DNA from 3 places in the Exiguobacterium sp. s35 genome. Region 3 is predicted to be linked to each of the others. Evidence: riboswitches for the same ligand, from Rfam matches in the RefSeq annotation. Region 3 holds a riboswitch; each other region holds the start of a gene.
The links. Region 3 has a riboswitch for S-adenosylmethionine ahead of KNO75_RS06640 (methionine ABC transporter ATP-binding protein). Riboswitches for the same ligand answer to the same signal wherever they lie in the genome.
Positions count from the first base shown of each region.

Region 1: another riboswitch for S-adenosylmethionine. It lies ahead of KNO75_RS11795 (Na+/H+ antiporter NhaC family protein); the one in region 3 lies ahead of KNO75_RS06640 (methionine ABC transporter ATP-binding protein).
Region 2: another riboswitch for S-adenosylmethionine. It lies ahead of msrA (peptide-methionine (S)-S-oxide reductase MsrA); the one in region 3 lies ahead of KNO75_RS06640 (methionine ABC transporter ATP-binding protein).

Region 1 is NZ_JACSKI010000002.1:263,570-273,876, forward strand. It holds gene KNO75_RS11755 (DUF1836 domain-containing protein) at 36-659, opposite strand; gene KNO75_RS11760 (diacylglycerol/polyprenol kinase family protein) at 811-1,461, shown strand; gene murB (UDP-N-acetylmuramate dehydrogenase) at 1,619-2,539, shown strand; gene ald (alanine dehydrogenase) at 2,629-3,759, opposite strand; gene KNO75_RS11775 (PucR family transcriptional regulator) at 3,892-5,115, opposite strand; gene KNO75_RS11780 (divergent PAP2 family protein) at 5,207-5,632, opposite strand; gene trhO (oxygen-dependent tRNA uridine(34) hydroxylase TrhO) at 5,751-6,692, opposite strand; gene KNO75_RS11790 (TVP38/TMEM64 family protein) at 6,921-7,565, shown strand; gene KNO75_RS11795 (Na+/H+ antiporter NhaC family protein) at 7,583-8,866, opposite strand; SAM riboswitch class I at 8,936-9,031, opposite strand; gene KNO75_RS11800 (GGDEF domain-containing protein) at 9,130-10,307, opposite strand, start outside.
Region 2 is NZ_JACSKI010000001.1:837,682-847,988, forward strand. It holds gene KNO75_RS04330 (hypothetical protein) at 1-200, opposite strand, end outside; gene KNO75_RS04335 (SMP-30/gluconolactonase/LRE family protein) at 213-1,094, opposite strand; gene KNO75_RS04340 (class I SAM-dependent methyltransferase) at 1,232-1,840, shown strand; gene rlmN (dual-specificity RNA methyltransferase RlmN) at 1,876-2,937, opposite strand; gene KNO75_RS04350 (amidase family protein) at 3,003-4,409, opposite strand; gene KNO75_RS04355 (hypothetical protein) at 4,523-4,684, shown strand; SAM riboswitch class I at 4,729-4,828, shown strand; gene msrA (peptide-methionine (S)-S-oxide reductase MsrA) at 4,896-5,420, shown strand; gene KNO75_RS04365 (DM13 domain-containing protein) at 5,521-6,042, shown strand; gene KNO75_RS04370 (hypothetical protein) at 6,189-6,416, shown strand; gene KNO75_RS04375 (SRPBCC family protein) at 7,006-7,428, opposite strand; gene KNO75_RS04380 (GRP family sugar transporter) at 7,635-8,498, opposite strand; tRNA gene KNO75_RS04385 (tRNA-Ala) at 8,622-8,694, shown strand; gene KNO75_RS04390 (four-helix bundle copper-binding protein) at 8,807-9,139, shown strand; gene KNO75_RS04395 (3'-5' exonuclease) at 9,200-9,766, shown strand; gene KNO75_RS04400 (bifunctional glycosyltransferase family 2/GtrA family protein) at 9,790-10,307, opposite strand, start outside.
Region 3 is NZ_JACSKI010000001.1:1,280,795-1,291,101, forward strand. It holds gene KNO75_RS06610 (cysteine desulfurase) at 1-593, opposite strand, end outside; gene sufD (Fe-S cluster assembly protein SufD) at 595-1,863, opposite strand; gene sufC (Fe-S cluster assembly ATPase SufC) at 1,876-2,637, opposite strand; gene KNO75_RS06625 (MDR family MFS transporter) at 2,816-4,030, opposite strand; gene KNO75_RS06630 (MetQ/NlpA family ABC transporter substrate-binding protein) at 4,131-4,964, opposite strand; gene KNO75_RS06635 (methionine ABC transporter permease) at 4,995-5,657, opposite strand; gene KNO75_RS06640 (methionine ABC transporter ATP-binding protein) at 5,647-6,675, opposite strand; SAM riboswitch class I at 6,753-6,859, opposite strand; gene KNO75_RS06645 (thioredoxin family protein) at 7,310-7,567, opposite strand; gene KNO75_RS06650 (PTS sugar transporter subunit IIC) at 7,745-8,803, shown strand; gene gcvH (glycine cleavage system protein GcvH) at 8,847-9,230, opposite strand; gene KNO75_RS06660 (arsenate reductase family protein) at 9,279-9,632, opposite strand; gene KNO75_RS06665 (hypothetical protein) at 9,680-10,307, opposite strand, start outside.

The DNA.
Region 1 (10,307 bases), on a different contig from region 3:
CCGGTGCTTTTTGATGCAACGAAAAAACCGTTTCATCAAATGAAACGGTTTAAGTAGTGCTTGGCCTCGAGCTCGAGTGTCGTCACACGGTGTGCATATAGACAGAGCTTTAAGACATGGATGATATTCGGGTGCGTGTACTTCGTCTTTTCGAGGGAACGTTTGGCACGCGTATCGAGTAAGTCGATTGGACTCGTCGACTTGGCATACTCCGCATACAAACGATAAAAATCAATCGGGGTGATAAAGTCGTCTTCGTCCCGGTCAGGGTTGTTGAAGATGAGTGCCAACAAGGAACTCGTCTCTTCAAGTGAAAAAAGGTGTTTCAAGTCATCAAGGAGATAGATGATTGCCGCTTGATGCAAGGAATACTTTTTACCGATTCGTGGGACACCGATGATTTTACGGACTTCACGCTTCGTCCAGTTTTGAATCGTCGTCGCCGAGAGATGTTCTCCGGTCAATGCGTTCGCAAGGGCGACGATTTGATTGATGGACAAGCCGTTCTTTTCAATATGAAACAAGTGGATTTTTCGAAGCTCTTTTGGAAAATGTTCACGCACGTCTTCAGGGAAGAGGGCGATGGCTCGCTCGATTTCTCCGACCTGCATGAAATGAAGGCAATCTGCCAAAGTTTGAATTGAAGTTGCGTCGCGCATACGGCCACCCTTTCTATGACCAACATCGTACGTTGGCTATACAGTCATTTGACCTCATTCTACCAAATGTTTGAAAAGTAAGCTAGGATGGGCACTGATTAAGGTATAATGACGATATCATACATATCCTATATATAGAGGTGGTCAAGCAATGAATGAATGGATTAGTTCGATTCTTTCCATCGTAATCGTCCTTGCGTTCCTCGTCGGTCTTGAACAAGTCGGGAAGCGTCTTGGGTGGACAGATGAAACGATTCGAAAGAGTGTACATATCGCAGTCGGACATTGGTCGCTGTTAGCGGTCTGGTTAATGGATTCATGGTACGTCGCGGCAGTCCCGCTCGTCTTCTTCACGTTTGCGAACGCGGTCTTATTGTATAAAAGCCCCTCACCGGTCCATCAGACGGAGCGAAAGTCTTTTGGGACGGTCTATTATCCGATTGCCTTACTCATCATTTTATACTTCTTCTTTGAATCAGAGCCGCTTGCATTTTTAGCGGGCTCACTCGTTCTCGCATGGGGTGACGGGATGGCCGCATTGATCGGGCGGAAGTACGGAACAGTCATCTATGATTTGTACGGTCAAAAGCGTTCCTTCCAAGGGAGCGTCGCCATGTTCTTAAGTTCGTATGTAGTCTTATTTTTATTGTTTTTGTGGAATGATGTCGTCATGTGGCAAGTGGTAACATATGGATTTATCATTTCTATCATCGCTACACTGACTGAAGCGATTTCATACCGAGATTGGGATAACTTTACAATTCCGATTATCGTTGCCGTAGCGACATCGCTATTGTTATAAACTAATCGTGACATTGTAAGAAAAACGTTGCTTGTCACGTCCGACAATCATTTGTATACTGTGTTTCGTACTGAAACCATTCAGTGACGTGCTCGGTACCAAAAGTCGTGACCGAGACACTGATTAATAAATAGAACGTAAAGGATTGAGTGAACGCATGAGCTTTTTACAGCAACTCCAAAGTATTATTCCGGCCGAGCGCGTCCTCCAAGACGAGCCGTTGTCGGCACACACGTATACAAAACTAGGCGGAAAAGCCGATTACTTCGTAGCCCCACATACGTACGAAGAGGTACAAGCCGTCTTAGAACTAGCCCATCAGGAAGCGATGCCGTTCATGATTCTCGGGTTCGGTTCAAACTTGATTGTTCGCGACGGGGGAATTCGCGGAGTCGTTTTAAACTTGAATGAGCTGAATACGATTCGTCGTGAGGGTAACCAAATCGTGGCACAGGCTGGAGCAGCGATTATTGATGTATCGCGTCAAGCACTTGCGGAAGGCTTATCTGGCCTCGAGTTCGCTTGTGGCATCCCTGGAACGGTCGGTGGTGCCGTTTATATGAACGCGGGTGCCTATGGTGGAGAAACGAAAGACGTGATTACGTCTGCGACGGTATTGACGTCAGAGGGACAAGTCCTTCATTTGTCAAAAGACGAATTAGAACTCGACTACCGAACGAGCCGTGTATCAAAAGAAGGATTCATCGTTTTAGAGGCGACGTTCGAACTCGAACCGAAAAACTATGAATTGATCAAAGAAGTGATGGACGATTTGACGTACAAACGTGAATCGAAGCAACCGCTCGAATATCCTTCATGCGGCAGTGTCTTCAAACGTCCGCCAGGCTACTTTGCCGGTAAGTTGATCCAAGACTCTGGTCTTCAGGGCACACGAATCGGGGGAGCGGAAGTATCGCTCAAGCACGCCGGATTTATCGTCAACATTGCGGAGGCGACGGCGACAGAGTATATTTCACTCATCCGTCACGTCCAAGCGACCGTTAAAGAGAAGTTCGAAGTGGAATTGGAACCTGAAGTGAAAATCATCGGGGAAGATATCGCTGTCGAGAACGCATAATCATGAGAAGGGACTGGACGATGTTGTTCAATCCCTTTTTATTTCGTACAAAAAAAGGCGACGAGAACGGGCATCTCGTCGCCTTTCGCTTACGCTTGTGTTTGTTTGGCAACTGCCTCATAGGCAGGTACGAATGGATACTCCAAATCGCGAGCGACCGCTTCATATGTGACCGTTCCGTTGATGACGTTTAAGCCTTTGAGGAGCGCGTCGTTTTGAAGAAGTGCCGGGAACACACCTTTTTGTGCACATTCGATGATATATGGCATCGTCGCGTTCGTCAGCCCCATTGTCGATGTGCGTGGTACAGCGCCAGGCATGTTGGCAACAGCGTAATGCTGGACACCATAGCGCTCATATGTCGGTGCATCATGTGTCGTAATGTGATCGATTGTCTCACAAATTCCACCTTGGTCAATGGCGACGTCCACGATGACTGAACCTGGTGACATGCGTTGTACCATTTCTTCTGTGACAAGTTTCGGTGCTTTTGCGCCTGGAATCAGAACCGCACCGATGACAAGATCACTCTCCGCCACTTGTTTCGCGATATTATATTTGTTCGAGATTAACGTGTTGATTGTGTTTCCGAACAAGTCGTCGATTTGACGAAGACGAGCCGGACTAATATCCATCAACGTAACGCTCGCACCGAGACCGATTGCGATACGGGCTGCATTCGTCCCGACGACACCGCCCCCGATGACCGTGACGTTCGCACGAGGTACACCCGGGAGACCTGACATGAGGATTCCTTTGCCACCGTGCGGTTTTTCGAGGATCTGTGCCCCGATTTGAGCAGCCATACGACCTGCGACTTCACTCATCGGTGTGAGAAGCGGTAACGTCCGATCGACTTCTACCGTCTCATACGCGATTGCAGTGATTCCTGATTCGACGAGAGCTTTCGTCAATTCTGGTTCCGCCGCTAAGTGTAGATACGTGAAGAGCGTCAAATCAGGACGGAAGTATTGGTATTCAGACGGCTGTGGCTCTTTGACTTTGAGCGCAAGTTCGACGCCTTCCCATACGTCTTTCGCCGTTTCGACGATGGTTGCGCCAGCATCGATATATTCCATATTCGTGAAACCACTGCCGAGACCAGCATTTGTTTCGACGAATACGTCATGGCCAAGTTCCGTTAACATAAATGCACCCATCGGTGTCAAAGCCACCCGATTTTCATTGTTTTTAATCTCTTTTAATACCCCGATTTTCATGGAACATTCCCCTTTCATTCCGTTGACACAAATTGTTCACACCCCTAGTATAGACCCATTTGAAAACGCTGTCTTTATCATGGATTCTAAAAACGAAGACGCTCACTTTGTGAAAAAACACAAAGCGAACGTCTAGTCTTCTAATCGATATTGACCGGCTTTAATCGCCAAATAAATCATGGACCGCTCGGGTAGTGAAACTTGCGTGATATTCGTCAACTCTTCGATGCGTCGAATCCGATACAAGACGGTATTCGGATGGATATGAAGATGAGCAGCGACCCGTTTTACGTTCCCGTCGAAATAAAAATACCATTCGAGCGTCTTCACGAGTTCGGTCTGATGGGATGAATCATAATGTTGCAACCGTTCGACGGTCGGATGGGTCTCTAGTCGAAGGCCGATGCGACGGGCGAGTTCCGGGACGAGTTGATAAATCCCAATCTGTTCGAAAGCGCGAGAAGTCGCGAGTTCGAGAGGGAACTTACGACGAAGTGTCGTGACGCGTCTTGCTTCTTCGGCTGCGGCGTATAACATGTCACTTTCGAAAAAGCGTCGACTGATTCCGAGCCGTGGCTCGGATTCGGTGAATTTGTCTTGAAGTAACTGCTCAAACCGTTCCGCCCAAGCGAGCAATTCTACTTCTTCATCGGAGAGTTCGGATTTCATATAGTGCCACACAAGCAACTGCTGTCCATCAATGGCATGTAAGACGACCTCGATTGCCTCCTGTGTCGCGAGCACATAATGCAGACGCTCAGCGAGTTGCGGGGTGATTGGTTGGGCACATTCGATAATCGTCAACCGGCTTGCGACGGCGATGGGTGCAAGTTCGTTCAATCGTTCGCGATTGGCATCAGAGAGGGTCGGGGAAGCGAGGACATCTAATAAAAAGCGTTCGAGTTCCGCGCTAATACGCCGTTCGTGCATCGCGATCGTCATGAGCAACTTTTTGGCAATGGTCGCTCCTTCTTGCAAGATGGCCAATTCTTGATTCGTGAACGGGTTCGTTCGAGCCAGGCTCCAAATATAGCCGAGCACTTCGTCATGTTGTTTGATGACAATTGCCGCACGTTCTCCTAGCCCGACAGCGAGACGTGCCGGAATGACGACAGGTTCATCCTGGTCAATCACTTCTCGTAAAATCCCGCTTTCCCATAAATCTTCGATGACGGCTTCTGGGACACGACGACCGATGATCGTCGCGATTCTGGCCGGATCGGTCGAATCGGGATGGGTGCTATAGGCGAGCAATTGGTGGTGACGGTTCTCGATCGTAATGGGTGCTCGAATCGCTTGACCGATTGCCTCAGCGAGTGTATCGAGAGACTCGTAAGATTTCTGCAAAAAAGGCATGTCGATTCCTCCTCTCTCTGAGTATAACTTCTTCTTTGTGAAACTTCACAAAAAGAATCGAGAGTGTGAGAAATGACATACCTTCAGTGGATTACATTGGGAAGAATAAGCCGACGGCGAGACCTAATAACGCCCCGACGATGACCTGGAACGGTGTGTGACCGACGAGTTCATTCAAGAGTGGGGTCTCGTGTTTAATTCCTTTGAAATAATCATTCAGCAGTCGAGCTTGAAAGCCGACCGCTTGCCGAACGCCGGTCGCATCGTACATGACGATGGTGGCGAAGACGACAGCGAGAGCGAATATGCTCGAGTCGATGCCTTCCATCCGTCCGATTGCCGTCGCGAGTGCCACGACCGTAGACGAGTGTGAGCTTGGCATACCGCCTGAAGCGAACATGATTTCAATTTCAAAATCCCGTGTTTTAATAAGTTCGGTTACGAGCTTGGCTGCTTGGGCGATAAACCAAGCGAGAATCGCGGCGAGTAAAGGTTCGTTAAACATGCATCTATTCACTTCCTGTCTGACATAGTATCTTCACTATACCCGAAAGCGGGGCAGGCTAGACGTTAAGATTTCGTCAAAAAAAGGTGTCATGGACGGCTTGTCCATGACACCTTTTGGTCGATTTTTGTTACCCGACTACTCCTTCAGTTTCCTGAAGTTTCTCTGCAATGTTATCGATGATATAACGGTTGCGTGGGTGTTCTTGACACTCTTTCGAGCATGAACGCATTTGTTTCGGTTCACACTCTTCACAACAGAAATGCTGTACATTGCACTCCGGGTTGGCACAATTAACGTAACGAACCGTCTCTGTCCCACAGTGCATGCAGTGCGAAACAACAGTCGGGTTCACAGAGTTGACAGGGACGTTGATGCGCTCATCAAAGACGTAAAGCTCACCATCCCAGTTTTCTCCTTTTGTCGCTTCGTCTTTTCCATACATCGCGACGCCACCTTTTAAGTGGAAGATGTTGTCGTGACCTTGGTCACGCATATATGCTGTAAATTTCTCGCAACGGACGCCACCGGTACAGTACGTGAGAAGTGTTTTCCCTTCGTAGAGGTCTTTGTTCTCTTCGAGCCATTCCGGCATGTAACGTGAAGCCTCTACATCGATTTTGATCGCGTTTTTAAAGTGACCAAGTTCGTACTCGTAGTTGTTACGAACGTCGAGGATGACGACATCATCACGATTCATCATCTCTTTCCATTCTGCTGGTTCGAGGTATGCACCGTGTTGTTTCGGCACATCAAACTCGCCATCAAAGCGCCACGTCACGAGCTCTTTCTTGTGACGGACAAAAATTTTCTTGAATGCATGCTCTTCGACTTCATCGATTTTGAACTCGATATCGCTGAAGAGTGGGTTTGCTTTCAAGTCATGCATGTATTGCTCAGTTTGTTCCCAAGTACCAGAGCACGTCCCGTTAATTCCTTCGGAGGAAATCAAGATACGTCCTTTGATGCCGAGGTCTTTACAATACTTCAAATGTTCTTGCGTGAGTGTTTCTGGGTCTTCGATATTGACGTACTTATAGTACAGCAAGACCCGCATTGGTTTTGTTTCCATATTGTGTTGCTCCCCTGTGTTCAGTTTTTTGCAGGAAAACGAACGTTGGGTTGTGTCGTTCGACGAATAGACTTGCCTGCAACCACAAGTCCATTATTATATGATAAATATCACGACGAATTTTCGCAAATGGTTTTTAATTTTTTTTGACGAATGCAGGGAGATGCGTCTTGTAAATCGAAATCGGGTAATAGAGTAATAGTAACGAAAGTTGAAGGTGGAACAACTATGCTCACTTCTCTCCAACAGTACATCATCCAATTAATCGAATGGTTGCAAAGTTTGCCTGGCGGTCCTTGGGCCGGACTCGGCGCTCCGTTTTTAGAAGCCATCTTTCCGTTTTTGCCACTCGTTTTAATCATTTCTGCGAATGCGGCGACATACGGTTTTTTACTAGGAGTCCTTTTATCGTGGATTGGGAACCTTCTCGGAACGATTGTCGTCTTCGCAGCCGTCCGGTATGTGTTCCGAAAACCGATGACGCGCTGGCTCGAAAAACATAAGGCGGCGGTTTATTGGTTAGAACGAATCAATCATATGAGTCCGATTTCACTCGGATTCTTGTATTCACTCCCGTTCATCCCGGTCAGTTTGATCACTTATTTGCTGGCGCTCATTCAGATGCCGCTCCGCACATTCATTTTAGCGGCAGGATTCGGGAAACTACTCGTCGTCGTCATTTTCTCTGTCATCGGGGATCAATGGGAAGAGTTTATTCAAAGTCCATTTCGTTTATCGATGCTCGGTCTTCTTTTGGTCGCATTATGGGCCATCAGCCGGGGACTAGAAGAAATTCTCAAACGACGCGCTTTCAAGAAACGAAACGAGCAATTGAAACAAGAAATGGTCACGAAACGACAAACACCCCTTTGAACAAGGGGTGTTTTCGCTTAAGACTGTTTTTTAAAGCGCGGGAAGTTGAATGCGATGGCGATCCCTCCACAAATAAAGAGGAGGAACGGATAAAACATGAACGGCACGAGATCCGGCGATGCGGTCTTCGTCAGCTCTGCCGCTATGAGGAGTTGTGCTCCATATGGCAGAATTCCTTGTACCCCACATGAGAAGATATCGAGTACGCTCGCTGATTTTTTCCGTTCGATATCATATTCGTCCGCAATGTTTGCGGCAAGCGGTCCGGCTACGAGAATCGAAATTGTATTGTTTGCCGTCGCCACGTTCGTCGCGCTGACAAGACCAGCGATACTCCACTCGGCACCGGCACGTTTTTGGATTCGTGACGTCAACGCGTCACGCAAATACGTGAGTCCGCCGTTGTGCGATATGAGTCCGACGAGTCCGCCCATGAGTAACGTCAGAAACGAGATTTCGGCCATGCCGACCATGCCGTCGGCGATAGCGGTCACGAATGCTGTCACCGATAAGCTTCCGTCGAGGAGACCGATGATACCAGTGAGCGTGATGCCGCCCAAAAGGACGAGAATAACGTTCAGTCCTGTTAACGCTAAGCCGATAACCGCGAGATAGGGAATCAGTTTATACCATTCGAATGCAGCGACATCGACCGTCGACTCACCGTTCGATAAGACCGCTAGTAAAATCGTCGTGATGATAGCGGCCGGTAAGACAATCCAGAAGTTTGTCCGGAACTTATCACGCATGTTCGTCCGTTGCGTCCTTACGGCGGCAATTGTTGTATCCGAAATGAACGAAAGGTTGTCCCCGAACATCGCGCCTCCGACAACTGCGGCGGCTGCGATGGCGACGTTCACGCCACTCTCTTCATGAATACCGAGAGCGATTGGTGCAAGTGCCGCGATCGTTCCGGTCGATGTTCCCATCGCCATTGAAATGAAAGCAGCGATGACGAATAGTCCGCTCAAGAGAAGCGATGGTGGTAAGAGCGTCAACGCGGCGTTGACCGTCGCATCGATGGCGCCAATCGATTCGGCTACGGTTGAAAATGCACCGGCGAGTAAGAAAATAAAAATCATAATGATGATTCCCGGATTTCCGGCACCTTGTGCGATGCGCTCCACGGTTTGTGTCGCACTTCCTTTTGTCATGAATGCTGCGACTAGCAATGCGATGATCGCTGCGACGAGAACTGGGAACTTATAAAAATCCCCATAGTAGACACCTGCCCCGATGAAAAAGAGCAAAAAGACGAATAACGGCAAAAGTGCCCACTTGTTGGCTGTTGGTTGTTCCAAAATAATCACCTCACTAAAAAATAAAAAGGACCTTTTTCTCAAGAAAAAGGTCCTTCGTGCGAAATACCCTTTTCATCTTTCGAGCAATACGCCCGCTGGATTTGGCACAGGTTCCCCGCTGCCGAGACTTCACAGGGCCAGTCCCTCCGTCTCTCTCGATAAAAAGTGAATCTATCTAATTATTAAACACGTTCCCTAACGTACCTGTTTCGAATCCGGTTGTCAACCTAAAAACTCCCCAATTCGATGTGAAAAAGGGGAGTTTACGTCGTTAAATTGTTGAAGTGGGCTACTCGGTTCCGCCCTGCGTATTTTCCACCGACATAGAGCGCACGGTCAGCGTTTCGAATCGTGTCATCTAGACGCTTGTTCCCGAATGCTTCAATCGTATCGACCCCGATAGACGCGGTCACAGAAATCTCATGATGGTCAACAAGGAACGGTTTCGCTTCGATTTGGTGGCGAATCCGTTCTGTGATCTCGATGGCTTGGGTCATGTCGCAATGGTTGAGTAGTAAAATGAATTCTTCGCCGCCATAACGAGCGGCAAAGTCATCCGTTCGAAGTACTTGCCGAATGCGTCGACCGAATTCTTGTAACACTCGGTCACCGACCTGATGACCGTACGTATCGTTAATTTTTTTGAAGAAATCAATATCGAGCATGGCGACAGATATCGGATACATCGACATATCCGATATTTGTTGAATGCCGTATTCATAAAACGCACGCGCGTTGGCAAGAAGCGTCAAACTGTCTGTCCGGCTCTCGGTATAGAGACGATCCCGCTCGTGACAACGGCTAATCGTTCGATTGAACGATTTTAACAACTTGATGATTTCATGCTGAATGATTTTCGGATATGCGTATACGGGTTCTCCCGTCATGACGATCCATGTACGAATCTCTTCGATTTCCTCCGAACGGACAGAAACAAAGCTATGATAATCGTCATGGAAGGCGTCGGAAAGTGCGGTATCCCATTCAAACCGCATCTCATAGTCGAGAATTTGCTCGATTGGTTGACTCATCTCAAGCAGTGCAAAGACGACCGGTCGATCGATGGGCTGTCGCGTCTTCAAATCGAAGTAGAGCGTGCGGTCGAACAATTTGAACTCGATATAACCTTCGTCGTAATGGTTCAACTGTTCACACTGACTTAAAAAGACTTCGATTGCTTGCGCCTCACTCTGTGACAAAGAGACGGCTTCTTTAGCTTCATCATATTGCTCGATCAAAGATTTGAAGGCGTCTTGCCGTTCTTTTTGAATGAGAAGTCGTTTAATGAAGAACGTCAAGGCAGCGGCGATACTACTGACGACCAGTAAACTCGTCTCCCGGAAGAATGATGCCGCTAGAATGAAGGTCAAACTGACGACGTATGTGTAGAAAGCGATTTTCATAAAATCGCTCAATGCGATGTCGACGCGGAACCACCATT
Region 2 (10,307 bases), 440 kb from region 3:
TAAATCGAATCGAGTTGAGTCAATCCGACCTCATCCTCATCTTTATCCGAATCAATACTTGGCACTTCATCCCACTTCGGATCGAGATACGAATGATCTTCTTCACGCGTTCGATTTTCTTGTAACTTTTGAATCCCAATCTTGACCGCTGCAGCAACTGCCAACCCAATTCCAGCTCGAACTAACAGTCGTTTCACCATCGTATTTCCTCCTCAGCGACCGAAACGATACAATGGCATCCCTTTCACTTCTGTGTCGACGATAAATACCGATCCCGCATCTGGATATTCGGAAAGCGCCTCCTCATCCATTCCTTCACGAGCCGTCGTGATAGCTAATCGATTGAGTCCATCTCCGATAAAGGCACATGAAGTGACATTTGGTGCGGGAACATGGACTTCAAGTAACTTTTCGCCTGTTGACGGGTCCCAACGTGACACTCGTCCACCAGCGTAATGTGCAATCCATAGACAACCTTCAGAATCGGACGTCATCCCGTCAGGAAAACCTTCTTCCTCGGAAAAATCAACGACGACCTCTCCGTTCGAGAGCGTTCCTGACTTCAAATCAAAATCATATTTCCGAATTTTCTCAGTCGGTGTATCGATATGATAGAAAACCGAATGGTCAGGTGACCATGTCAACCCGTTCGAAAGGGTCAACTCATCCATGAGTGTTGTCGTCGTTCCATCTCGATCGACTCGATACAGTTTTGCTTGGTTTTCTTCATCCTCAAGATGGAGCGTACCTGCGAAAATACGACCATATGGGTCAGCTTTCCCATCGTTAAAACGTAATCGACCATCAGGGTCATCCAACTCGACAATTTTATTTAGCTCCCGATTGATTTCATCCCATTCATAAATCCCGTCTTTTAGACCAAGGACGACACCGTCCGTCACTTTTGGAATGACGAAACCGACTTGTTTCCCGACCTCAAAAGAAGAAATCTCGTCTTCTCGCTCGTCATACCACCACAACGTATGACCTTCGATATCCACCCAATAAAAACGCTTCAACTCAGCATCCCAACAAGGACCTTCACCTAGCGTATTACGTACCCGAATCCACAACGACGCATCTACTCTCTCCATTACTTAGCCTCCACTCTATCCATTAGTTCAGAAATCTATTCCCCTCTCCCAACTGGACTAAGCATGAATTCAGAAAATCGTGAAGGATTTCCATCTGAGTCTCATTGTTTTGCTATATTTAAGGAAAAGTGAGAGGAGTGGATGGTTTGTCGAAATGGAACGAACGTTACAATACGGATGAATATGTGTATGGGACCGAGCCGAATCAATTTTTACGCGACTACATCACAACACACCAGCTTGAAGGGAGACGCGTGTTAGCCATCGCTGAAGGAGAAGGTCGGAACGCCGTGTGGCTCGCCACACTCGGATTCGACGTCGAGATGTGGGATGCTTCGAAAGTAGGACTAGAAAAAGCGGAGCGCTTGGCAACTTCGCGAAACGTCTCCCTTCAGACGAAACAGATTGACTTGAATGAAGCGGATTGGTCGCAAGATGCGTATGATGTGGTCATCTGTATCTTCGGCCACTTTCCTCAACATGTCAGAGAAAAGGTGTTCGCCGGAATTCAAAGAACGCTTCGACCTGGTGGTGTATTCCTGACCGAAGTGTACTCTACAAATCAACTCGCTTACGGGACAGGCGGACCACAAGACGTCTCATTTCTCTATTCTGAAGAATTGTTCCACCAACTAGAGGACGATTTCGTACCGCTCATCTTACATGAGGTGGTTGTATGGCGCGAAGAAGGGTCACTCCATCACGGTGACTCTTCCGTCATCCAGTATGTCGGTCAAAAAAGGTAAACAAAAGGCCTCTCCGCTATCGGAGAGGCCTCTCGTCACTTCGTACCCTCGACGTTCATATGCTTACTGCGGAGCTGACCGCAAGCTGCATCGATGTCTGTCCCGTGCTCGAGACGGACACCCGTGTTGACGCCACGTTTCTTCAAGATATCATAGAATGCCATGATATCTTCAGGTGTGCTTCGTTCATATTGAATATGCTCGTTGACCGGGTTATACGGAATCAAGTTGATGTAAGACTTGTCTTTGATGTCTTCAATCAAATCAGCCAATTCTTCCGCATGTTCCGGTAAATCATTCACTTTCGATAGCAAGATATACTCGAATGTGATCCGTTTATTCGTCTTCTCGACGTAATAGCGAATCGACGGCATGAGTTTATCAAGCGGGAACGCCCGGTTGATTTTCATGATACGTGTGCGTAATTCATCGTTTGGCGCATGCAGAGAGAGCGCCAAGTTGATGCGTAAGTCGAGGTCCGCAAACTTATAAATCTTGTCCGCAAGACCACTCGTCGACACGTTGATTTTACGTGGAGCGATTGCAAGACCACGCTCATCTTTGACGACGCGCAAGAAGTCGACCAAGTTATCGAAGTTATCGAACGGTTCACCGATTCCCATAACGACGATATGACTGACACGGTCCCCTTCTCCTTCTCCATCGAGGAAATGTTGGACAGTCATGATTTGCTCGACGACCTCACCAGCCGTCAAATCACGTGTCTTTTTCAACAAGCCGCTCGCACAGAAGCTGCAGCCGATGTTACAACCGACCTGTGTCGTCACACAGACCGACCGACCATATTTATGACGCATGAGCACCGTCTCGATATAGTGACCATCATGCAATTTAAGTAAAAATTTGACCGTCCCATCGCCCGCTTCTTGTTTGACGAACAGTTCTTGTGTCGAGATGACGTATTTCTCAGTTAAGTAATCGCGTACTTCGTCACGGACGTTCAGCGCGTCCATCGATTTGACTCGATCGATGTAGAGCGAGTCCCAGACTTGACGTGCGTGGAAGGCACCGTATCCTGCTTCCGTGCACTCGTTTGTGAGCTGATCGAACGTCAACCCGTATATAGATGATTTCATTCTAACCTGTCCTTTCTCTAATCCGCATACGTACCATTGTAGCGGACGTCAGAGACGGGTGCAACTTACGAATAATCTGGAGGCGTCGGTCGTGTGATGAACTGTTCGAACGCATAAGCGACACGAATCAAATCTCTTTCCGCAAAGCTCGTTCCCGTGAACGATAGACAGAACGGGGCCCCGCTCTCTTTTCGTTTATAAGGGACCGTGATTGTCGGGTGTCCTGCTTTCGCAGCCATGTCATAGTTCATGTCATGTGGCAGGACGATTGCGTCCAGTTTTTGCCCTTTTAATAGCTCATCCATTCCGTCCACTTTTGCGAGATGAACATCATCAATCCGACGGTCGAGATAACTAGCTTCGACGAGACGCCCTGAACGTGCATCTGACTGTTCAAAGATGGTCTGCCCGTGCGGAATCGATTCGGGGTGGTCCGCGTTCCATTCGATTAAGTCTGAAAGCGTCTTAAATGGCACAGTTGTGTTCGCAAGATACGCCTCAATCCCAAGCTTGAACTCATCAAACAAAATATCTGCCTGTTCTAATGCTGTATGCTTTGGTAACGTGATCTCGACGAGTTCAACCTCGGCTTGACGCAGCAATCGAAGTGCCTGTTCATACAAACCGACTTCTTCGTCTGAAATATTTGGCTTGATAAATCCGACACGCATCCCGACCGCTTGACGGACATCGAGACATGTCACATAAGGCGGTCCGACTGGAGTTTCCCATGTCGCAGGATCAGCCGAATCTTCACCACACATTGTCTGTAACGCAACGACCGCATCACGAAGGGTACGCGCCATCGGTCCAGCCGTATCCTGAGAACGTGAGATCGGAATGATTCCTGAACGACTGATCAAGCCGACGGTCGGCTTGATTCCGACGATACTATTATGCACACTCGGGTGTACAATCGAGCCGCTCGTCTCAGATCCAACGGCAAGGAGTGTCAAGTTCGCTGCAACCGCCGAAGCCGATCCAGAACTCGATCCCCCGACATCTAGTTGGTCCCCATACGGATTCATCGTCTGGCCACCGACGGCACTCCAACCGTTCGGCATGTCTTCTGTCAAGAAGTTGGCCCATTCGGACAGGTTTGCTTTACCGAGAATGATGGCCCCGTCAGCCCGTAACCGTTTGACGAGCTCGGCATCCCGACCTGCGAAATGATGTCGCATCGCGGCAGCACCTGCCGTTGTCCGCATCAGTCCGCCCGTTTCGATATTATCTTTGATCAATACGGGAATCCCAAGTAGTGGTTTGCGTACCCCTTTTTTATAGCCCCGGTCTGCCGCCTCTGCCTCGAAAAGTGCGTCCGGATTCACCTGGATGACGGCATGAAGTCGCTCATTATATGCAGCAATCCTTCTAAGATAATACGCTGTTATGTCTCGTGCCGTGAATTGTCCTTCTTTATATCCACGATGTGCACGTTCAATCGTCAGTTCATGTAATTGGATTTGTTCCATCCTACATTCCTCCTTTATCTCTCCCACTTTATTCGTGCTCTATGCCTGATTTCCTTTTCTTATCGCCAAGTCGATGTGTTCTTGTTACACTTAAGAAAAAACAGGAGGTTCCTATGACACGCTCCTACATATTCGTGCTTCTCGCTGTGTTCGGTCTATTTTTCTTGCAGTTATACGGCGAGAATGTGCCATATGGTCCGTTCATTTCAATCGGGTTGATCGGATTCATCATCGTCTTGACGATTTTTCAGTTGAAGCGAAAACCGAATCATTGACGAAAGTATTTTGAGGGTGGTATGATGCTCTCACCAACTACATATCGATATCAAGAGTGAACGAGAGATCTGGCTCCATGACTTCACAGCAACCTGCCACAGGCAAGGTGCTACGACCAGCAAGGGAAACCTTGGACGATATGACGAAAGCGCTCATGTCTTCCGACGTGAGCGCTTTTTTGTTGAATGACGATTTGGAGGGAACGACAGTATGGAAAAAGCAACATTCGCAGGCGGCTGTTTTTGGTGCATGGTGACACCATTTGAAGAATTACCAGGGATTGAAGGAATCGTATCTGGCTATATGGGCGGACATATCGACAATCCTACGTATGAGCAAGTCAAAACGGGAACGACTGGTCATTTAGAAGTCGTTCAGATCACATATGACCCATCTTTGTTCTCATATGAGCGTCTCCTCGAACTATATTGGATTCAGACCGACCCGACCGATGACGGTGGTCAATTCCAAGACCGCGGGCCTCAGTATGCCCCAGCCATCTTTTATCACACGGAGGAACAACGAATCGCGGCTGAAGCGAGTCGAGACGTATTGGCGGCAAGTGGTCGCTTCACGGCACCGATTGTCACAAAAATCACTCCGGCGACGACATTCTTCGAAGCGGAAGAGTATCACCAGGATTACCATAAAAAGAACCCAAAACACTATAAAGAAGACCGGGCCATCTCAGGACGGGACACGTTCATCGAAGAGAACTGGACCGAAACCGTATAACGGTCATCAGACGCGAATTTTAACATTCGCGTCTTTTATAAGCCCAATAATCGGGAAAAGGCTATTAATGGTTCATACATCCGAAAAGGAGGACTCATACATGAAAACAAGTACGAAACTCATCATCGGTGTAATCGGCGTAGCCGTGATCGCCGTCGCCTGGTGGCTCATCTCACCGCTTTTCTTGACAGAGACCGTCGATGAAGGACTACCACCGACAGCTGTTGAGACGCCTGTTCCAGAAGAAGAGACAGAGGAAGAGACAACCGAGACACCGGAAGCACAACCGAGTCAAACCGAAGTAGCAGGTGTGTTTATGGACGGGGAGAAAAATTATGAGACGACCGGCACGATTCGCTCCGTCGAGGCAGAAGACGGGACGTATCTACGATTTGAAGAGTTTGAAACGACGAACGGACCTGACTTATTTGTCTATTTGACAAAACCCGGGCAAGAGACGTCCGAAGGGATTCGACTTGGCGCACTTAAAGGGAATACAGGAAACCAAAACTATTTAGTTCCGGCAGATGTCGATCTGTCAGAATATAGCACCGTAGTGATCTGGTGCCGTGCTTTTAGTGCGACGTTCGGGACGGGTGAATTGAGCGCGTCGAATGAATAACTGATATCAAACAGCCTGGACGTTTGACGTCCTCGCTGTTTTTTTGTATGAGAAAAATTATTTCACTCAGTTCTATCTATTTATTCATACAATTCACGTGTTACAATATGGTAAAGTATGGAACTTTTTATAAGGAGGTTTTTTATTTGACTTCACATCAATCGACGTCATACAGCTCATATTTTTGGAAACGGTTTTGGATTCTTTTTCTGCCGATCGTGACGATTGGGATTTTATCTGAACCAATGATTGTAGAGAACACGTTTAAGAGTCTTGAAGATATCGGCGAGTTTGTTTTCTACTCGCTATTCTATATTGTTGTAATCGGAGGCTTTATTGCGTTTGTCATTTCTTTCGTATGGAGAAGCAAATGATTGTTCAAAAATTGATGGTAGCCTGTTTATCTTCAATTATTCTGAGTTTTTCTCTGCCAGTCTTCATACCTGTGTTTGAAGATTTTACTTATTTTCAGATTGTTTTTATGTATGTGTTTTATGCCTCACCTATTATTTTCACTTATGGAATAATGACCTCTATTTTTTAGGAGTTTCTAAGTCAACGTATGACATTCAAAATCAAAAAAATAACTTCATTTTTGATGCACTTGATGTTTGGTGCCTTTTTCGTTTTCCCTTACGGCCTTATATTCGATTTGTCAGTATTTACAGAAGGAGTCATTAATTTTGCAACTGTAACGGGAGTGTTTAGTGCTTTTATCTTTTTTGTGATAAATGTATTCATCCTTTTATATGTAAAAATGAAGAACCGATTTTAAACTATCTATTAAAATTTTCTCTAATAATTGATATCCTACAGAAACTTCAAACTGTCATACACCCTCATTAAACTTAGAGTTTTCACCCTCTATGTAATGAGTAATTTTGGATGTTTATAATGACAATCGGTAGAATCCATATCAACTTCAACATGGACCCTGCCGGTATTTAGTTTAAATTATTCGACCTACTTATTAAATTCATTCGCATACCGAGTGAAATTGTCGAGAATTGCCTGCCAGCCTTCTCTTTGCATTTCAATCGGATTCATCGACTCTGTATCAAATACCTCGATCACTTTCGTCTGATTCTCTTCTGAAGCAAATGAAATTCTAACTCTCCGTTCATCGTCAAGACGATAATGAATGAGCTCATTTACTTTAACTTCTTCATATACTCCTTCAAAATCAAAGCCCATGCTTTGATCTTTTGCTTCCATCCGACTTCGAAATTTCCCGCCAATCCGTAAGTCGTTTTCCGCTTCGGTCGTATGCCAATCGTCAGACGCATGATTCCATTGTTTAATATGATCTGGGTCTGTCCACAGTTTCCAGACTGTGTCGATTGGTGCATCGACGAGCGCTGATATCGTCACTACATTTGATTCCATGATTCGTTTCCCCTTTACTCTGCAATTTTCCGAGCAATCATGAATGTGTTACGTACCCTGTACCATGTAGATTACATGAGTAAGCATTACTTCCCTATCGGTCACATCATCTCCTGCTCTCCCTTAATATCGCTAATCAAAAAAAACCTGAATGGCACGCTAGTACGAGTGCTCATTCAAGGCTCTTATCATTTCATCATCGAAATTTAACTCTTGGCAATCCCAAGCATAAACCCGGCAACGACAATCAAGCCAATTCCCATAAAGACATAGACACGCTCTTTTGTCGTCTTCTCTTCTTTCAAGAGATAGATCCCACCGAGTGTCGCCACGACGACGTTCAATTGAGATAAAGCGAATGAAGTCGCAATTCCTACTTCTCCGCTCGAGACGAAGAGACCGAAGTTCCCGATCCCCCAGGCAATCCCGGCTAAAATATTCTTGAACGTACGTGGATCGATTTTCTTCACGTCCTTCTCACGGATACTGAAAAGAAGAGCAGCGATGAACATTCCGACAGATTGTGGAAGAATCGCGGTGATGCCTTCTACTTCAAAGTAGTTCGTCAAAACCGCATACGTGACGTAACCGATACTCGAGACGAATAGGACGAGTAATCCCTTCTTCAACGCACCGGCGCTATCTTTGTCTTTTTTCTGTTGATACGAAGTCATCGTCGCCCCGATGATAATCAAGACGAGCGCTGAAAACCCTAACCATAACTCCGTCGTCGTCTGCCAGTCACCGAGTACGATGACCCCAAAGAGAGACGTCCCGACGAGCTGCATCCCCGTACTGATCGGCATCGCTTTGGAGACGCTTAGGATTTGGAACGATTGGAACTGCAAATATTGACCGAGCGCCCAGAACGCCCCTGAGATAAATCCGGTCACGATGGCGAGTGTCGTGAACTCCGGTCGGAATACGAGGGCAATCACGGCCGCCATGATCATCGCTCCAATGGTCGTTCCGATTAACTGCTGAATCGGTTTTCCTCCCACTTTCGACACGATGAGTGGAATACTTCCCCACATGAGTGCCGGTAAGAGTGCCAAAAGAATCATTTCCATGAAGCACACCTGCTTTCTTAATATAACGTCTAACATGAAATTCCCACGTCTTCAATTTTATAAACCTAAATTGCAAAAGGGAATTGCCATGTCGAATACTACGATGATATAATGATTTTGAACGGGGCATTAGCTCAGCTGGGAGAGCGCTACGCTGGCAGCGTAGAGGTCAGGGGTTCGAGCCCCCTATGCTCCATTAATCTGTCACATCTCTTAAGAGATGTGACTTTTTTATTGGTATGGTGCGATTCAACCTTTATATGAACGGGTAATGAAAGATAGACTTTTTCATACAAGGGGGAATATTGATGGAACGCACATCTGTAGAAGAAACATTGGCGAGCGTGATTGAATGTATGCGCACATGCAACCATTGCTTCTCAAAAAGTTTACAAGAAGAGGATTTACACATGTTTACCGAATGCATTCGACTGACACGAGAATGCTCAGACATTTGTACGTTGGCTTTAAATGCCTTAGAAACAGATTCGGCCTTCTCTAAACCAATTGTCGCCTTGTGTGCTCAAGTATGTGATACATGTGCCGTCGAATGTGGCCGTCACTTGCATGACCACTGTCAGGCTTGTGCAAAAGCGTGCGAGCGCTGTGCCGAAGCTTGCCGTACCCTCGTCGCCGCTTAAGCACGACATTCGTCTAACTTTCTGTTAGACTTTTTTTATTGTGAAGAAAGAAGGTGAACCATGCAACATACCATCCTCGCTCTCGATGTGGAGACCGCTAATCGAGATAGCCGTAGCATCTGCTCAGTCGGGTGGAGCATCCTGCAAAATGGAGAAGTGATCGAAACTGATCAACGACTCGTCAATCCAGAGGAAGATTTTGATATGGGGAACATACGGGTTCATGGCATTCGTCCGAGTGACGTGTGGGATGCCCCCGCGTTACCGGAAGTCCTTGCCTCTCTTTACCCGATTTTACGAAAAGTCGACCTCGTCATCGCACATAACGCCTCATTTGATATGGGCGCCTTAAGAAAGGCGATTTTGAAATATGATTTATTCGATTTCCCTACAATTAAGTACGGATGTACCGTCAAATTATCACGTAAACTGTATCCAGGACTCCCGAACCACAAGTTGAACACGATGGCAGAATACTTGAACGTGCCGTTTATTCATCATGATGCCGCGGAAGACGCTCGCGTATGCGCTCTACTCATGCGTGATATGATGCAGAAAACCGGCATTACAAGCCCGAGAGAGCTACATCGCTATACGTCCGTCAAAACAGGAATGCTCGCATATTAAACCGGTCATGAGCCCATGACCGGTTATTTTTTGAAAATCCATCGCTTTTGGACATAATAACTGACAAAAAAGAGAAAGCTGTCGACGATAATTTTTAGGATAACTTCTCCTTGTCTAAATATAAGAAAAAGAAGATAGACCAATAATGCCGAGGTTGCCATTTGGAGAACGACGAGCGAAAAATATTTGGAAAGTGATCGTCGCGCTTTTGAATGAAAGACGACTTTCCGATTGACGAAATAATTGAATAGAGAGGAAATAATTCGAGCGATGACCGTCGCAATAACGACATGAGTCGTGTCGAAGTATGGAGATAATAAATAAATGAAGAGCGCATACATCCCGACGTCGACAAGGAACGAGGCGACGGACGATACCGAATACATTAAAAACATGCGATAGATTAAAATCGAATCTAAAATCGGTCTAAAATGCGATGAATCGTTTTCGTTTTCATATACCGTCTGGATGGTCGTCTGTTGAATCGGGACCTGTAACCGTTTCGTGAACGTCAGCATATTCATCTCGAACTCATATCGAT
Region 3 (10,307 bases):
TCGACGACCATGACGGCACCTTTCTCATGCGCAAGTCGAGCGACTTCGGCAATCGGATTGATCGTACCGAGCACGTTCGAGACGTGGCTCATCGCGACAATTTTTGTCCGGTCCGATAAGACGGCTTGAACGGCATCCAGTGTGACACGTCCGTCCGGCGTGAGTTCGACGTAACGAAGCGTCGCGCCTTTCCGCTTGGCAAGTTGTTGCCACGGAATCAAGTTCGCATGGTGTTCCATCGGAGTGAGGACGATCTCGTCGCCTTCACCGACATTTGCATCTCCGTAGCTCGATGCGACCAAGTTGATGGCCGTCGTCGTCCCACGTGTGAAAATGATTTCTTCAGGAACCGCCGCATGGATGAACGAGCGAACGCGTTCGCGTGCTCCTTCATACGCATCCGTTGCTTGCGTCCCGAGCGTATGGACGCCACGATGCACGTTCGAATGGTTGCGACGATAATAGTCCTCGATCGCCTCGATGACAGCGAGCGGCTTTTGTGAGCTCGCCGCGCTATCAAGATAAACGAGCGGGTGTCCATTGATTTCCTGATCTAAAATCGGAAACTGTTCACGAATCGAGGCGTTCAACATCTTAACGTACTTTCCCTTCGATGACTTCGCGGAGACGGTCTTTGACCGAATCGATTGCGAGTTCTTCGACGACAGGCGTCAAGAATCCGTGGATGATTAAACGCTCTGCCTCTTGGCGAGACAATCCACGGCTCATCAAGTAGTACAATTGAACATCATCGACACGGCCGACTGATGCCGCGTGACCTGCCATAACATCATCTTCATCGATGAGAAGAATCGGGTTGGCATCCCCACGTGCTTTTTCAGAGAGCATCAAGACGCGCTCTGTTTGAACACCGTTCGATTTTGAAGCACCGTGGTGAATCATCGATGTCCCGCTGAAGATCGCAGTAGCTGCGTCTTTTTGAACACCGTGAATCAAGATGAACCCTTCAGATGCTTTTCCGAAGTGGTCGGTACGGATGTTGAAGTTTTGTTTTTGTGCACCGCGACCGATTGTCACAGCTTTTGTATCCGAATATGTGTTGTCTCCGACGAGGTGAGTCTTCGTTTCGACGACCGAGTTCCCGTCATTCATGTGACCGAGCGCCCAATCGAGGCGACCGTTCGCATAGACGACACCGCGACGGTTCATGAACGTGAGGGCTGATTCAGCGAGCTGATCGACACCACCGAAGACGACTTTCGCGTTCTCTCCAGCGAATACTTCCGTCACGACGTTGACCATATGCGGTTCGTTCGTACCAGAGAGGAAGTTTTCGATGTATGTCACTTCACTACCTTCGTCAGCGACAAGGATCGTGTGGTGATAGAGGGCACCGTTCGCCTGTTCCATCGTGAAGATGGCTTGAAGCGGATCTTTCAATTGTGTGTTTTTCGGTACGTAAATGAACGCCCCACCGTTTGTGAGGGCAGCGTTCAACGCCGAAAGACGTTCTTCATCGACACGTACGCCTTCCGTCATGAAGTATTTCTCAACGAGCTCTGGATGTTGCTCCATCGCTTCTTTGATTCCCATGAACAAGACGCCTTCTGGCATCGACAATTCGTTATAGACGACATGACCGTTGCGTTCAACGAGCACGTTTGTCCGGTGGTCTCCGAGAAGTGATTCGATATCAGCTGTCAAACCGTCTTTCGGTTCGAGATTGACATCACCCGCTGCGAAGTCCCATTTATCAATCTTAATCTTTTCAACTTTTGGCAAAGCAAGTGTCGGCGCAAGTTCTGCTGCCTCTTTACGTCGGTTGACCATCCATGCTGGTCCGCCGAGCGCTTCTGCACGTGCCGACAACGCTTGTGCATCCAATTCAAATTGTACGGTCATCGTACAGCCTCCTTACGCTTCTGTGTCTACTGTCATTCCGAGTTCTTGCTTCACCCAGTCGTAACCTTCTGCCTCGAGTCGCTGTGCGAGCTCTTTTCCACCAGACATGACGATTTTACCTTCCATCATGATGTGTACGAAGTCTGGTTCGATATAGTTGAGGAGACGCTGATAGTGCGTGATGATCAAGCAGCCGAACTCTTCTGAACGCATTTCGTTGACACCTTTTGCGACAACTTTAAGCGCATCGATATCAAGACCTGAGTCGATTTCATCCAAGATGGCGATGTTCGGTTGGATCATCATCATTTGAAGAATTTCGTTACGCTTCTTCTCACCACCTGAGAATCCTTCGTTTAAGTAACGGTGTGCCATTTCTGAAGGGATTTCGAGAAGTTCCATCTTCGCATCGAGTTCACGGATGAACTTCATGAGTGAGATTTCCTGACCTTCTTCACGACGTGAGTTGATTGCTGAACGCAAGAAGTCTGCGTTTGTCACACCGCTGATTTCAGCCGGGTACTGCATCGCAAGGAACATCCCTGCTTGTGCGCGCTCGTCGACTTCCATCTCGAGGACATCTTCGCCGTTTAATTCGACGCTTCCCCCAGTGACCTCATAAAGTGGATGACCCATGAGTGCTGATGCGAGTGTTGATTTACCAGTCCCGTTTGGACCCATGATGGCATGAATTTCGCCACCTTTAATTTCTAGGTTAAGACCTTTGACAATCTCTTTTCCTTCGATTGAGACGCGGAGGTCATCAATTTTCATTTGTGGTACGTTAGACATTCGGATACCCCTTCCGTATTTTCTCGCCATAGTGAATGGCGTAGATTAGATATATTCTAATCTTAGACTAGTCATTTTTTTATTTCAAGCGACTCACCTTAGAATTCATTCTCAATAAAATGATAAAAGTTGAGAATGCTAATAGTAGGAAATCAAGACATTATCCGGCATTCTCTTCGATGAGTGCGAGGACGGCTTTCCGCTCTCGTACTGCGGCCGCGAAGAAGAAGGCACCACATCCCGTCAACACCGCCAAACTTCCGAACACCGGAAGCGATGATTGGCCAAACGTATCCAGTAACACCCCACCGATAATCGGTCCAATCGTCTGACCGAGTGACGTCAATCCCATCGCCCCAAAATAAGTTCCCCGTAAATGTTCGGGAGCCAGTTCATCCGTCAATACATCTGTCATCGTGAACATCAACACTTCGCCGACCGTGAAAATGGCCATTGCAACGAATAACACCCACTCCACTGTCGCAAATCCGATGAGCAAGAGTCCGAACGACAATGTTGAGATTCCAAAAAAGAGTGACTTGATCGGAGAGACACGAATCCCGAAACGCATAATCGGATATTGCACGATGAGCACCGTGATTGCGTTCGTCGTCAATAAGTAAGCGAACAATCTCGAACCGTCTTCTAACCCGTCGCTTAATGCGATGAATTGAGGAAGCGTCGAATTGAACTGACTGTAACCGATAATCGCGAAGATCATCCCGATGATGACCGCACGGAATGTCCGGTCGTCTCGTAAAACGCGAAACGTCTCCGTCAAGCGTGGCCGTGCCTTGACCCCGTCTCCTTCTTCAAATGGATACTTATAAAACAAGATCGAGATGATGATTCCATACAATATGTATACTGCCGTCACGACAAAGAATGCGGTCTTCACTCCGGTGAGAGATAAGACGACCGCCAAGAGTGGCCCGATGGCCGCGGCGATATTGATCATGAAGTAACGGACGTTATAGACGATGACCCGTTGGTCTGCCTGCGTCGTGTCACTGATGAGTGCCCGCGAAGCCGGTTCTAAGAAAGATCGCGACATGCCCATCAACATCGATAACATATAAAACCAAATCAGCTCGGTCGCGAGCGCGAGACCAGCGAACGTGACGGCATTGAGCACGATGCCGATCAACATGAGCTGTTTTCGCCCATATCGGTCAGAGAGTGTCCCCCCAAAGAAGCTCATGAACAGACCCGAAAGTGCCGTCACGGCAAAGATTGTTCCAATCACACTCGCCGAAAAGCCGAGCGTGGCCAGATAGATTGCAAAAAATGGCATGACAAAAAACGTCGCCAGTCGTGCAAAAAATGTCCCGAACAGGACGCCCCACGTCAGTGGATGAATCTGTCTGAGCTTCATCCAAATCCCCCCTTTTCTTTCATATATGTAGTGTACTTCTCTTTATGAAAGAACACTAGACAAAAAAAGACCCAGGGGATGACCCCTGAGTCGAGACTGCTTATTGTTGTACCGGTACGACCGCACCTTTGTATTCGTCTAAGATCCACTGTTGTGTCTCTTCAGAAGTCAATACTTCGAGGAGTGCTTTGACGCGCTCATCTTCTTCGTCCCCTTCACGTGTGACGATCAAGTTGACGTATGGTGAGTCTTCGCCTTCGAGTGCGATGGCATCTTCAAGTGGGTTGAGACCTGCGTCGATTGCGTAGTTCGTGTTGATGAGGACCGCATCGCCTTCTCCGTTGTTGTAAGCTGTCGGAAGAAGTGCTGCTTCAACGTCTGTTTTGAACTTCAAGTCTTTAGGATTGTCAACGATGTCAGAGACTGTCGCATCGACCGTCTTGCCTTCAGCAAGTGTGATGAGACCTTCTGATTGGAGCATCGTGAGAATTCGTCCGTGGTCAGCGACCGATGAACTCATGATGATTTCTGCGCCTTCAGGAAGTTCATCGAGCGATTTGTATTTCTGTGAGTACACACCTATTGGCTCGATGTGAACGCCACCCGCAGATGCGAATTTGTAGTCTTTGTTTTCAGCCATTTGTGACTTGAGGTATGGCTCATGTTGGAAGTAGTTCGCATCGAGCTCACCGCTTGCGAGTGTCTTGTTCGGAAGTACGTAGTCTTGGAACTTCTTGATTTCGAGTTTGTAGCCTTTTGCTTCATATTCTTCTTGTACGTGCTCTAAAATCTCAGCGTGCGGTACGTTCGACGCACCGACAATCAATGTTTTTTCATCGCCAGAACCTGTTTCTGCCTCTTCTCCGCCGCAAGCCGCGAGAACTGTGAATGCTGATAAAGCTGTCAATCCAAGTACTGTTTTCCAAGTTTTCATTATGAATCCCTCCAAATGGTGTATGTGTAATTAAGCTGAACGTTTATCAATTTTTGTGACGAGTCGGTCACCGATGAACTGGATGACAAACACGATGATCAAGATGAGCACCGTCGCCACGAACGTGACGTCGTTTTGTGAGCGTTGGAAACCTTCCAAGAAGGCCAAGTTCCCGAGTCCGCCGCCTCCGACGACACCGGCCATCGCCGTATAACCGACGATTGCCACAATGGTCACCGTGAGTCCTGAAACGATTGCCGGAAGAGCTTCCGGAATCAAGACTTTGTAGATGATTTGCCATTTCGTCGCTCCCATCGATTCGGCCGCTTCGATGACCCCACGGTCGACTTCACGAAGCGCAAGTTCGACCATTCGAGCATAGAACGGTGCCGCTCCGATGATGAGCGCCGGAAGCGCCGCCGTCGAACCGAGCATCGTACCAAGCAGGAACAACGTGAACGGGATGAGTAAAATGATTAAGATGATGAACGGGATCGAACGAAACACGTTGACGATTGCGCTGACGAAGACGTAAATTGGACGATTCTTCAATAATAGCGATTCGTTTGTAATATAAAGAATCAAACCTAAAGCGAGTCCAATCACAAACGTCGCGACACCCGCGACGAGCGTCATGTATAACGTCTCCCATGTCTGTTCCATCATGATTTGCCAGTCTACGTTAGGAAACATCGCTTTCCACCTCCACTTCTACTGATTGCGAACGAATCGACGCGATGGCGCGTTCGATTTCTCGTGCTTCCCCAATCAATTGGATGAATAGCGTGCCGAGCGCACCGACTTGTGACTGAGTCACGTTCCCGCCGATGATGTTGAATCCGATGTCGTGCGTCTTAAGGACGTCAGACAAAATCGGTTGTTCTGCCGTTTCGTTCAAGAATTTCAATTTGACGATTTGCCCACTCGGATAGCGTGCTTTCAAATGTTCGAACGTGAGCGACAGATCGTCGACCGCTCCGATTTGTTTCACGAATTCTTTTGTGATTGGCTGCTCCGGATGTTGGAACACGTCAGAGACTTGACCTGTCTCAACGACTTTCCCTGCCTCCATCACGGCGACGCGATGACAAATCTTTTGGATAACGTGCATCTCATGTGTGATGAGGACGATTGTCAATCCGAGTTTCTTATTGATGCTGACGAGCAGTTCAAGAATCGAATCCGTCGTCTTCGGGTCGAGCGCGCTTGTCGCTTCGTCACAGAGGAGCACCTCTGGATTTGTAGCGAGCGCGCGGGCAATCCCGACTCGCTGTTTTTGACCCCCGGATAATTGTGACGGATAGCTGTCTTCGCGACCTGATAGTCCGACGAGCTCGACGAGTTCCTGGACCCGACGCTTCCGCTCACTTGCCGGAACCCCGATCAATTCGAGTGGGAAGCTGATGTTTTCTGCGACCGTGCGCGACCACAGAAGGTTAAAGTGCTGGAAGACCATCGAGACGTTCTTGCGAACCCCTCGTAATTCTTTCGGGCTGAGCTTCGTGAGTTCACTCCCGGCGACCTCGATTTCACCGCTAGACGGTGACTCGAGACGGTTGAGCAATCGGATGAGCGTCGACTTCCCCGCCCCCGAATATCCGATTATTCCAAAAATTTCACCGCGATCAATCGTTAGTGACACATCATCGACCGCCTGGACACGACCATTCTTCGTATCGAACCATTTGGCGACGTTTCGTAATTGAATCAATTCCTTTCCCTCCTGACAACAAAAAAAGCGCGCACGTTTGAGCAAACGTGCGCACTTTATCGTACGGACAACGATTGCTCTCATCTCTCAAGGTTTCTCACCTTGCTGGAATTAGCACCATTTCGGATTGCTCCGCGGTTGCTGGGCGTCATAGGGCCAGTCCCTCAGCCTCTCTTGATAAGAGTGTTGTGTATTCGATTAGCTTTATCATAGCGACAGCTTTTTCTGCTGTCAAATCATTTTTTCAAAAAAATCAAAAAAAGGTGCCGTCCGAGGACGACACAGAACGTAGCACCTTGAGTCACGGAAGGACAGCCCATAGATGAAAATCTTTTGCCCGTTCAAGATTTACATCCTTATATGGGGGAGATTCACCAATCATCACTCGATCTTGACTTGGACCGTGCGATTATACGGAACGTCTTTCTTCGCTTGATTTTTTTGGGGGACAATCGAAGGGAAGATTGACGTGTATTCGTATAAAGGTAGCAGCGGCTTCACCAAAACGTCTTGATGTCGGGAATATCGCGTCCTATTTTGTGTTCAAGTAAGATGTTGTAATGAATATACCATTCGTGAACTTTCTGTGTCAACTGATTATTTAAAATTTTCAGATTATTCTAATGTTCCTCTCTCACTTTACGAAAGAGAGGACGTGTTGAACGTTTTGAAAAGCGTAAAGACGATCCCGAACCTCGCCATTTTCAAGCTTTAACAGCGCTGGGACGCTCATCACCTGATAAGCTTCAAGTTCTTTTGGGATATAGTTCGCATCGCGCTTTTCAATCTGAATTTCAGGGTCGACCGCCTCGACAACCGTCAACATTTTCTCCGCGACAGCGCATGTACCACACATTGGGGCGTATATATATAAGTATCCGTCTGTAATCATTTTTCTCACCTCTCTTGTCATTATAATAGTCGTTCGAGTCCCGTTCAAAAATCGTGCTCTCGTGAAATTTCAGAATTTTTCAATGATTCTCTTGACTCTTCTGTCGGATAGGAATAATATGGGTTCTAACTTTATCGCTTTTGTACATAACAGCAAAGAAGAAGGACAGGTGAATGAATGATGACGGAACAGGCAACAGGTACGACAAAGCAATTTACGATGAACGTCTTAAACGGTCTCAGTATGGCGATTCTGATCGCCCTCATCCCGAGCGCGCTGCTCGGTGAACTCACGAAAGCTATACTCCCTTATTTTCCGTCTCTTCAATTCATATTGGATGCGACGACGATTGCGATGCGACTCCTCCCGGCCATTATCGGTCTTGCCGTCGCGATGCAGTTCGGACGATCGATTTTAGAGGCTGGAACAATCGCCATCGCAACCTATGTCGGCAGTGGCGCCGTTCGAATTAACGAAGGTGCGTTCGTGATGGCCGGAATCGGTGACGTAATCACAGCCGGTGTGACCGCTGCGATCGCTACGATTCTTGTCATGAAGCTCGCCCCGCATTTGAAGACGTATACGGTCATCGTCATGCCGATGACAGTCATTGTCGTCGCAGGCGGCATCGGTGCCTTCTTATTGACGTATATCTCACAGATCACGACATACATCGGATACCTCATCATGACGATGACGGATCTTCAACCGGTTCTCATGGGCATCTTGATCGCGATGGCGTTCTCGCTCATCATCGTCTCGCCGATTTCGACTGTCGGAATCGCGACCGCGATTAGCTTATCAGGCGTTGCAGCCGGTGCGGCAAACCTCGGCGTCGTCGCCGCCGGGTTCGGTCTCGCCATCGCGGGTTGGCAGGCGAACGCGACCGGTACATCGATCGCCCACTTCCTCGGATCGCCGAAGATTCAAATGGCAAACTTCGTCCGACGCCCGATTATGATGCTTCCGATTTTGGCGAATGCGGCCATCCTCGGTGCGCTCGCTGGTATATTAAGAATCGAGGGGACTCCAATCAGCGCAGGGTTTGGCGTATCTGGACTCATCGGACCGGTAAACGCGCTACATCTCATGCCGGGCGGGTTCGCCTTGTTCAACGTGCTTCTCGTGATCGTCTTGTTCGGGCTCATTCCAGTCGGACTTGGGATTTTCTTCTATCGTGTGTTCGAACGGGCGACACTCGTCAAATCGGACCACTACCGACTCGATTTCGAGTAAACAAAAAAAGCCGGCTTCTCCAATTAGGAGAGGCCGGTTTTACTTATCCTTGAATCATCGCTTCATATTCTTCTGCAGACATGAGCTTGTCGAGATCCGACTCTTCCGTCAACTCAACTTCGACCATCCATGCATTTTCAAACGGTGACTCGTTGACGAGTTCTGGAGAATCGGCAAGGTCCTCGTTCACTGCTGTGATGCGTCCAGATACTGGCGCATACAACTCAGAGACCGTCTTGACTGATTCGACTGAACCGAATGGCTCGTCGAGTAGGATTGTACCGTCAACTTCTGGGAGTTCCACAAACACGATATCCCCTAGTTCGCTTTGTGCGAAATCCGTGATGCCGATGCGGGCTTTCGTTCCGTTCACTTCTACCCACTCATGTTCTTTTGAATAACGTAAATTTGCTGGTACTTTGCTCATCCTAACTTCCCCCTCAAATAAATTAGACTCACATCTGTATTATAGCACTTAGCCCCAAACGTCCGTAAAGGACTTTTCTGAAAATCCGACCGTCGTTTTTTCACCATTTGTGACGATTGGACGCTTCAAAAGCATACCATTGCTTGATAATAGCTCGAGTTGTTCGTCTTCTGATAGATTTGGTAGCTTGTCTTTGATGCCTTCGTTCCGATAGACTTGCCCGCTCGTATTGAAGAACTTCTTAAGCGGTAAGTCTGATTGTTTCCACAGCTCGGCGAGTTCTTCTTTCGTCGGTGTCGATTCGACGATATGAACGTATGTATACTCGACCCCTTGCTCTTTCAACCATTTTTCTGCTTTTTTACACGTACTGCATGGTGGATAGCCGTATAGTGTCACCATCTGTTCATCACCTCTCTCATCAATGTAGCATATTCAGAGAAATCAATTCACGTCTCAAGCAACCGTTCGATCTCTCGTTTCATCGTTGGGTTGACCTCATATCGCTCTTCGATAAAACGTAAGATGACCGCCGCCGCGACGCCCGACTTGCCATATCCTAATACCCCGCTCATCAAGAAAGAAATCATCTCTGGATGTCTCGTCTCGACCCGACGTGTCGGGTTGAACGGGTCTCCTTGTCCACCGAGCGCCTTCAAGACGTTTTGAACGGCCGCGACTTGGACGAGTTCGAACCCGGCGAGCATCTCGCCCCGGCGTTCCCGAAGCAAGCCGACATATAGGTTCGTCAATGCTTCTTCATAGTAGTAAGCCGTCGCTTCACGCGCGATTTCAAGACGCGGTGTCGCAAACACGTCGAGTGCTTCGTCCCGTCGCCAGACGACGCGTCCTGGTGTATAGGCGATCGCTGCGAGTTCATGTACTTCAAAGACGGCGAATTCACCGTAGATGCCATCGTGATACATGATCTTATGTCCGTCTTTCGTATTTTGGAATTGATAGTGAAGCGGCTCGACTTCAAGCCAGTCGAGTCGGTCGATAAAGCGTGCCTTCTGCCCGTCCTCGACAATTAAAAAGAAATCGAGGTCCGAATAATCATCCAGTCGCTCCGTCTCT